Regions from separate parts of the Sporomusa sphaeroides DSM 2875 genome, predicted to be linked through region 3. Evidence: predicted binding sites of a transcription regulator. Region 3 holds the regulator's gene; each other region holds the start of a gene.
The links. The regulator HrcA, encoded in region 3, represses chaperone genes, less so after heat shock. The targets are predictions, from matches to a motif close to TGTTAGCACTCNNNNNNNNNGAGTGCTAACA.
Positions count from the first base shown of each region.

Region 1 (3,287 bases), 700 kb from region 3:
GGAAGTTAAAGCAGCACTTAGAGAAAGTGTAAACCGGATTCTGAGCATATCGGTTGTTCATGAATTTTTATCTCAGCAAGACAGGGAATACATTGATGTGGCTGAAGTTACCAAAAATATTTTGGATTTGGTTATACAAAATATGCTTGAGCCTAACTTTAATATCGAAACAGTACTTAACGGCCAAACCGTTATCTTGCCTTCTGAACAGGCCAGCAGCCTGGCACTGGTCATTAATGAGCTTATTCAAAATTCCATTGAACACGGTTTTGTCGGACGCAAAGAGGGACTTATCGGGGTGGATATTACGACAACACCCGAAAGTTATCAGATAGATATCTATGATGACGGTATTGGCCTCCCTAAGGATTTTACCCTGCAAAATACCAACAGCTTGGGTTTGCAGATTGTCAGAACCCTGATTGAAAATGACCTTGGGGGGAAATTCCGCCTGTTTTCCCGTGCCGGAACCCATGCTTTTATTACTATTCCCCGGCTGATGGAAGGCGTTAAAGAGGCGAAGGAGGAATAATATGGACGCTTTGCGGATTGTAATTGCTGATAATGAGTCGATTATAAGAATGGACCTGAAGGAGATACTGGAAGAAGCCGGACATACGGTGGTGGGCGAAGCCTCGGACGGGGAAAAAGCAGTTGAACTGGCCCGTAAACATCGTCCTGACCTTGTCATTATGGATATCAAGATGCCGGAAATGGACGGGATTACAGCAGCCAAAATTATTTCTACCGAGAAGCTGTCACCGGTTCTGCTGCTAACGGCTTTCAGTCAAAAAGAGATTGTGGAAAAAGCCAAGGACTCAGGGGTACTGGCGTACCTGGTTAAGCCGGTAAAAGAAGCTAATTTATTCCCTGCTATGGAAATCGCTCTTTCACGGTTTCAGGAGTTTGCTGAACTTGAGCGTGAACTGGAAGAAGTCAAAAACTCGCTGGAAACCCGGAAAGTGCTTGACCGGGCGAAAGGCGTTTTAATGGATGCCTACAGCTTAACCGAAAGTGAAGCCTACCGGCGCATTCAGCAATATAGCATGAGTAAACGGAAATCCATTCGGGAGGTGGCTGCCGCCATTGTCGAATCAGCCACCCGCAAAAGATAAATAGACGAATTTTGTGTCAGGACAGAGACTATTATGGTTTCTGGCCTGAAATTTTTTTGAAGGTTTAAAAAAAATTACGTATTTTTACCTAAATGCTCTTGATTTTTTGAAGCGAATTTTATATTATAAGTTATAGATTAGCACTCAACTCGAATGAGTGCTAACAAAAAACTGTTAAAATTAACACACAATAAAGGGAGGTCTTTACATGATTAAGCCATTAGGCGACAGAGTAGTGATTGAAGCTTTGGCAAAGGAGGAAGTTACCAAGAGTGGTATCGTTCTTCCGGACACAGTTAAGGAGAAGCCGCAGGAAGGCAAGATTGTGGCTGTTGGTTCAGGCAAAACTCTGGAAAATGGTCAAAAGGTTGCCTTAGAGGTTAAGGTTGGCGACAAGGTTATTTTCTCCAAATATGCCGGCAATGAACTTAAGGTTGAGGGTCAAGAGTACCTCATTATCAGTGAAAGAGACATCCTGGCTGTAATTGAATAATCAGCTAATTATTATAAAGTGAAAGGTAGGTAATACATAAATGGCTAAACAAATTTTATTTGACGAAGAAGCTCGTCGGGCGCTTGAGAGAGGCGTAAACGCTCTGGCTAATGCTGTTAAAGTTACTTTGGGGCCTAAAGGCCGCAATGTAGTGCTTGATAAGAAATTCGGTGCTCCGGCAATCACTAATGACGGTGTAACCATCGCCCGTGATATTGATCTGGAAGATCCGTTTGAAAATATGGGTGCGCAGCTTGTTAAAGAAGTTGCTACCAAAACCAATGATGTTGCCGGTGACGGTACTACCACAGCCACTTTGCTTGCCCAAGCAATGATTCGTGAAGGCATGAAGAACGTAGCTGCCGGTGCAAACCCCATGATTCTGAAAAAAGGTATTCAGCAAGCGGTAAACGTACTTGTTGGCGAAATCAAAAATTCCTCTAAGAAAATCGAAACCAAAGATGCTATCGCTCAAGTCGCTTCCATCTCGGCTGGTGACGAAGAGATTGGTTCATTGATTGCGGAAGCCATGGAAAAAGTCGGCAAAGATGGTGTTATCACCGTTGAAGAGTCCAAAACCATGGGTACTGACCTTGATGTGGTTGAAGGCATGCAATTTGACCGCGGTTACATTTCCCCGTACATGATTACCGACCCGGACAAAATGGAAGCCGTTCTTAACGATCCTTACATTCTGATTACCGACCGTAAAATCGGCGCTATTGCCGACCTGCTGCCGGTACTGGAGAAAGTAGTTCAGCAAGGCAAAGAACTCTTAATCATTGCTGAAGATGTGGAAGGCGAAGCTTTGGCTACCCTGGTGGTTAACAAACTCCGCGGCACCTTCCGTGCTGTAGCTGTTAAATCGCCTGGTTTTGGTGATCGCAGAAAGGCTATGCTGGAAGATATCGCCATTGTTACCGGTGGTGCTGTTATTACCGAAGAACTTGGCCGCAAACTTGACAGCGTAACTATGGAAGACCTTGGCCGTGCCCGTCAGGTTCGCGTATCCAAAGAGGAAACTACCATTGTTGACGGTAGTGGCCAGGCTGAAGAAATTAAAAAGCGTGTTAACCAAATCCGCGCTCAGATCGAAGAAACTACTTCTGATTTTGATAAAGAAAAGCTCCAGGAACGTCTGGCCAAATTGGCTGGCGGCGTAGCCGTTATCCAAGTGGGTGCTGCTACTGAAGTTGAGCTTAAAGAGAAAAAACTGCGTATCGAGGATGCCCTGAATGCTACTCGCGCCGCTGTTGAGGAAGGCATTGTTGCCGGCGGCGGCACTACCTTCATCAGCATTCAAGCCAGTCTGGAAAATCTGAAGCTTGTTGGCGACGAAAAGACTGGTGTAGAGATTGTAAAACGGGCCATTGAAGAACCGGTACGTCAAATCGCTAACAACGCAGGTCTTGAAGGTTCGGTTGTTGTTGCCAATGTTAAAAAAGCCGGTAAGGGTGTTGGCTTCAATGCTCTGACTGAAGAATATGTTGACATGATTGCTGCAGGTATTGTTGATCCGGCGAAGGTTACTCGCTCGGCGCTGCAAAATGCTGCCAGCATCGCGGCTATGGTTCTTACTACCGAAACTCTCATTGCCGATAAGCCTGAGAAAGACGGCGGCGCTGCTGCTGCTATGGGCGGCATGGGCGGTATGGGTGGTATGGGCGGCATGGGCGGTA
Region 1 is NZ_CP146991.1:1,376,172-1,379,458, forward strand. Features, by position in the region: gene SPSPH_RS06000 (sensor histidine kinase) at 1-532, shown strand, start outside; gene SPSPH_RS06005 (ANTAR domain-containing response regulator) at 534-1,115, shown strand; gene groES (co-chaperone GroES) at 1,324-1,608, shown strand; gene groL (chaperonin GroEL) at 1,649-3,287, shown strand, end outside.
Region 1: the regulator HrcA is predicted to act here: its motif matches at 1,251-1,281, upstream of groES (co-chaperone GroES).

Region 2 (3,287 bases), 2.5 Mb from region 3:
GACGATACCGGCGGCAATCATGTCAGTGTATTCTTCTGTCAGAGCATTAAAGCCAATGCCCTTGCCGGCTTTTTTGACATTTTCGACGATAACTGATCCTTCGAGGCCGGCATTGTTGGCGATTTGCCGCAGCGGTTCTTCGACGGCGCGTTTTACGATAGCTACGCCGGTTGCTTCGTCGCCGGCAGCAATGATCTTGTCGAGAACAGGAAGTACATCAATGAAGGCCGTGCCGCCGCCAGGGATAATACCTTCCTCAACCGCAGCTCGGGTGGCATTAAGCGCATCTTCAATACGAAGTTTCTTTTCCTTCAGTTCTACTTCGGTGGCAGCACCGACGCGGATGACGGCGACTCCGCCAGCCAGCCTGGCCAAACGCTCTTGCAGTTTTTCCTTGTCGTAGTCGGAGGTAGTTTCGTCGATCTGGGCTTTGAGCTGGCCAACGCGGCCTTTTATGGTATCAGCAGAACCGGAGCCGTCAACAATTGTGGTTTCTTCCTTGGCGACGCGAACCAGGCGGGCCCGGCCAAGATCGCTTAGTTCAACACTGTCCAGCTTGCGGCCAAGATCTTCGGTGATTACATTACCACCGGTTAAAATAGCGATGTCTTCCAGCATAGCTTTGCGGCGGTCGCCAAAGCCGGGGGCTTTTACGGCAACGGCCCGGAAAGTGCCGCGAAGTTTATTGACTACAAGCGTAGCGAGTGCTTCGCCCTCAACATCTTCAGCAATAATTAACAGTTCTTTACCCTGTTTAACGACTTTTTCCAATATGGGCAGCAAATCGGCGATGGCCCCAATCTTACGGTCGGTGATCAGGATGTAAGGCTCGCTGAGTACAGCTTCCATTTTGTCGGTGTCAGTAATCATGTACGGCGATATGTAGCCTCGGTCAAATTGCATGCCCTCCACGACTTCAAGGTCGGTACCCATGGTCTTGGCTTCTTCTACAGTAATAACACCGTCTTTGCCTACTTTGTCCATAGCTTCGGCAATCAACTTGCCAATTTCTTCATCGGACGCTGAAATCGAAGCCACCTGGGCAATGGCATCCTTAGTCTCCACTTTTTTGGCGCCCTGTCTAATTTCATCTACCAGTGCGGTAACCGACCGCTCAATGCCTTTTTTAATGATCATCGGGTTGGCGCCGGCAGCTACATTGCGCATACCTTCGCGGACCATGGCTTGAGCCAGCAGCGTGGCGGTAGTGGTTCCGTCACCGGCCACATCGTTAGTTTTTGTGGCAACCACTTTAACGAGTTGGGCTCCCATATTTTCAAACGGATCTTCTAAGTCAATGTCCCGGGCAATGGTCACGCCATCATTGGTAATCGTCGGCGCGCCAAATTTTTTATCCAGCACGACATTGCGCCCTTTGGGGCCTAAAGTGACTTTTACCGCGTTCGCCAGCGCATTGACGCCCCTTTCCAGTGCCCGGCGTGCTTCTTCGTCAAAAATAATTTGTTTCGCCATGTTGCTTTACCCCCTTTATTTATTCAATAATTGCCAGGACATCCCGCTCGCTGAGAATGAGGTAGTCCTGTCCATCGATTTTGATTTCAGTGCCAGCGTATTTAGAGAACATAACCTTGTCGCCTGCTTTGACGTCGAGGGATACGCGCTGGCCGTTATCCAGAAGTCTGCCGTTGCCGACAGCCACAATTCTGCCTTCCTGGGGCTTTTCTTTAGCAGTATCGGGAAGGACAATACCGCTCTTGGTCTTTTCTTCTCGTTCCAAAGCTTGGATGACTACCCTGTCGCTTAATGGTTTGATCATGGGCAAAACCCCCTTTGTGTATTTTTTTTGTTAGCACTCTCAATCGTTGAGTGCTAACAAGTATAATTATAAAAATTTGTTACTGAAAATCAAGAGCGAAATTGGGCAAAAATAGGCATTTTAGCAAGGTTTTTTTGATTAATTTCATCATTTCTTCTTCTTACAGAATGTAGCTTGAAAAATTTCCCTATTACTTGGTTGTTTTGAAAATATGCTTTTATAGTGCGGTAGTGTGCGAACATGGCCGGCTAAGTAACGTGCATTTGGCAGTATAGCAAGAAACCCCAGACTTACGGCAAATAAGTCTAGGGTTTCTTGCTATGGCTTATGATAAACTGGTATAACGGATTTTTTTGTCATATAACTACCGGCCAGGGGCCGGGCTTACCAATATAGTATCCCTGGGAAAAATCTATATTACAATTCTGAACAGCGTCAAATACCGATTCCGAATGGACAAATTCGGCAATGGTTTTAATGCCCATGTCCTGAGCGAAGGTGACTATGCTTTTGACTATTGTCTGGGAATGGGAATCTTTATCAATATTTTTAATCAGGGAAGCATCAATTTTCAGATAGTCAAAATCCAGGGAGAGGACGTAGGCAAAGTTGGAGTAGCCTGAGCCAAAATCGTCGACAGCCAGTTTGCAGCCGGCGGCTTTTAGTGTTTGCAAAAACTGGACCGCCGCAGTGTGGCCTTCAAGACGATGGTTTTCCAGCACCTCAAAAACTACTCTGTCAGCTATATTATATTTTGCCAGCTGCTCTTGAATCAAGCTGGTGGTTGGGAGGTCTTCCATATCCTCAACATCAAGGTTTATCGAGATTTCGCCAGGCAGATCATGAAAGAGGGCAAAGGATTTTTCAATAATAGCCTTGGTAATAGCCGGATATTGTCTGGTGGTTTTGGCAATGTTGATAAATTGAAACGGCGAAATAATATTGCCGTGATTATCAATAAGGCGGGCCAGCACCTCATAATGCTGGTTATGCGGGTGTCGATGGTTATAGATCGGCTGAAAATAAGGCACGATACGATCATGTTTAATCGCATCCTGCAGTAAATTGGCCCATTTGATGTTATCCTGATAGCGGGCATCAATGCCTTCCGACTCTTTAAAGAACAGATAGGGTTTCCGGTGGCTGCGAGCTTCGCGTAAGGCGATATCTGCCTTTATGACCAGCTTTTCTGGATTGTCGCTTATCGTAAAGGCTATGCCCATGGTTACCCTAAGCTGCACTTCCTGCTGGTTGTTCGTGAACTTGTTGGAAGGTATGATTCCGGTAACTTGCTTGGCCAGCTGTTCAAAACTGTCTAAAACGTCCGGGAGGTTGGCCGCCCGCCGGGCATCCAGGAAGATGGCATATTCGTCGGCATGCACCCGGTAAAGCTGGTAGGCGGATGTAGGCAGTATATCTGCCAGCAGGTGCGCCAGGTGGACCAGAATAAAATCGCCTTTGGCATAACCATAAAAATTGTTTATTTGTTCAAAATCGTCGATATTGATGA
Region 2 is NZ_CP146991.1:4,552,493-4,555,779, reverse strand. Features, by position in the region: gene groL (chaperonin GroEL) at 1-1,473, opposite strand, end outside; gene groES (co-chaperone GroES) at 1,493-1,777, opposite strand; gene SPSPH_RS20950 (GGDEF domain-containing phosphodiesterase) at 2,134-3,287, opposite strand, start outside.
Region 2: the regulator HrcA is predicted to act here: its motif matches at 1,806-1,836, upstream of groES (co-chaperone GroES).

Region 3 (3,287 bases):
AATAACACCCCGCTCCAGCATATCAACCACTTCACCGCTATCACAATCCACACCTAAAGAATCGCGGTTTTGAGCCGTTTGCGCAGCAACGACATCCTCTACTTTTTCCAGAGGATTAAAGCCTGCATTTTCCACGATTTGCGACAAAGGCTGCTTCAGAGCATTAGCTACGCAATCCAGGCCATAGGCAGCCATACCTTTAAGGTTTTCACGATATTTGCTGACTTCCCGTGCCATTGCAATTTCAATGGAACCACCGCCCGGTACGTAACCGCCCTTTACTGCGGCCTGCACACTGGAAGCGGCATCTTTAGCAATACGTTCGCGTTCCCCTACTACCTCTTCGGTGGCTGCACCTACCAAAATCGTGGCCATTGGCTTGCCGCTGCCGCCAATAACCCGCACTTGTTCCAGCTTTTCATCCTGGTATACCTTTTGTGCAGCACCCAAATATTTTTCAATATCGGTCTGTTCTTTTTTCAAGCCGGTGCGTTTTATCATCCGCGCTCCGGTGTGATCGGCTACCCGGCGCAGATCTTTGGAAGATACCCTCTGAATAACCATAATATTGGCATCTGTGAGAATTTCCTCGGCAGCGCTGTGTACCCCCCGGTCAACCATAACAATGTTCACACCAAGACCAACAATCTTTTGCACATTGGATTTAAATTCATCCTGCAGATCGATATACCTTTTAAAACCGGCTTCTGTACTTAACGCCTCGTCTTCAATCTCTTCCGGTTCAAGTGCATCATCAATAAGCAGTAATTTTGCATTCAATATTTCTTCCGGCATTTCCTGGGTCATACGTTCCTGATCAACAATAACACCCAGAAAGACTTCATTGTCAGCGCCCGCTTCCGCCGTAATAATTTCGGCCAGCTTAAAGTTAGATTCGTTTAGCTTTTCCACACCTATCAGTTTAGCGGCTGCTACCACCAGGTCGGCAATATCTTCATGTTCCCGTCCGGCGATCATGGCAATACTCCGGAGTATGGGATCATTTACTTCAGTAATCGTACGGGTACGGTCCTTTACGTTTTCCAGGACTTTGGCGACACCATACCTGATGCCTTCAATGACTCTGGCGACAGGTACACCGCGCATAACCTGGTTTACCCCTTCAGATACCAGACTGCCAGCCATGATGGTAGCGGTAGTAGTGCCGTCTCCTACTTCGGCCTGTTGGGCCTTAGCGGTATTAATAAGCATTTTTGCCGCCGGATGATTAACATCCATCTTATCTAAAATTGTGACACCATCATTGGTAATAATAACTTCACCAAAACGGTCAACCAGCATAGTATCAAGCCCTTTAGGGCCGATTGTACCTTCAACGGCTGCAGTAATTGCCCGTACAGCATTGGCGTTAGTTAACAGAGCGGCTAATCGTTCATCCACATCAGCGCCACTGCCGGCTTGCTTTAAATTCATGGATTTCCTCCCACCTATAGCATTTTATACTTTTTCAAAATTTCACCTAAATGGCGTTGCATAAATTTAAGTACAGACATAGTTTTACCATATTCCATCCGGGTGGGACCAAGCACGGCAACCGTTCCTACCACTTGCCCGTCTATGCGGTACGTGGCTTGAACAACACTGCAGTCATGAATGCCTGTATATTTATTTTCCTGACCAATCGTAACAACCACACCATCACTGTTGGCCATATGGAGAATATCACATAGCAAACGGTCTTCCTCCAGCATGGTTAAGAGACCCTTAACCTTATCAACATCCCTGAATTCCGGCTGATTTAACATCTGCGTCGTGCCGCCAAGATACACTTTTTCCTTCTTATCAACAGTAAGTACATGCTTAAGCAGGGTAACGGCCCTTTCATACAACTGCGGGTCAGGCAAAATATCGTTTTGAATATCTTTTAGCACCGGTGTAGTAATCAGTTCGATCGCCAAGCCTCCCAGCCGGGAATTGATGGCAGTTGCCACACGGGTCAAGTCTTCATGGTTCAGGCCTTCAGGAATTTCAATTATTTTATTTTCTAACAACCCGGTATCGGTGATAATAACAACAATAGACCGGCACTCATCCAGCGGTAAGAACTGAAGGTATTTGAATGTACATTGTGACACTTGTGGTGCCAGGACCATAGAAACATTGCTGGTCACGCGGGAAAGGACCTTAACTGTCTCCTGAAATACTTCGTCTATCCGCCGGGCTTTTGTCTGATACCAGTTGTCGATGAGCTGAATATCTTTGTCAGAGATCTGGGGTGGTGCCAACAAACAGTCAACATAAAAACGGTAACCTTTGACTGAGGGTATTCTGCCTGCCGAGGTATGCGGTTGTTCAATATAACCTAACAGCTCCAAATCGGCCATTTCATTACGGATTGTGGCCGGACTGACCCCCAAATTATATTTACGGGCAATCGTCCGCGAGCCAACCGGTTCTGCGGTGGATATGTAGTCATCAATAATGGCGTGCAGGATTTGGCGCTTCCTTTCATCTAACATCGACTCCACCTCCTTGTTGTTAGCACTCATATCACGCGAGTGCTAACACCTACTAAAAAAATACCACTCCTTGGGTGTAATGTCAAGATAGTACACTACTTCTATGAGCTAATCGGGTAAAAAACTTCTAAATACTATATTGCCAAACTTCATCCCCGTATCGGTTAGCCAAATCCGTTCATCATCTGCCTTCAGCAAGCCTTGTCGTTGAAGCCTCGCAAAAACATTGCCAAACAGGTCAAAAAAATCTACACCAAAATACCGGGTAAAATGACTTAACCTCATCCCGCCGGTAGTACGCAATGCTAAGAAAATATATTCGGCCATAGACTCGCCCAAGGTCAATGTTTCCTCCATGACGACCGGAGACCTGCCTGTTGTTACTCTACTTATATATTCCTTAATTCCCGTTACCGTACCTGTTCGCTGCCTGTTTAAAAAAGAATGGGCAGCAGCTCCAAGCCCTAAATAAGGCTGATAATGCCAATATTTCAAATTGTGCCGGCACTCGAATCCCGGACGGGCAAAGTTTGAAATTTCATAACGGGCCAACCCTTGACTTGGTAAAAACTCAGACATTGCATTATACATGGCTTCCTCGTCCGCTTCATCCGGCAAGGCCAGCAACCCTTGTTCAGCGGCCGTCGCCAACGGGGTTCCTTCTTCCAGTTTCAGCCCATATACCGAAATATGGGCCGTATGTAATGCTGCCGCTTGCTCAAGCTCGCGAAAAAATCCAGCTGCTGTCTGACCTGGCAAACCATACATTAAATCAATACTTATATTATTAAACCCGGCAGCTTGTGC
Region 3 is NZ_CP146991.1:2,078,133-2,081,419, reverse strand. Features, by position in the region: gene SPSPH_RS09565 (TCP-1/cpn60 chaperonin family protein) at 1-1,434, opposite strand, end outside; gene hrcA (heat-inducible transcriptional repressor HrcA) at 1,449-2,480, opposite strand; gene hemW (radical SAM family heme chaperone HemW) at 2,589-3,287, opposite strand, start outside.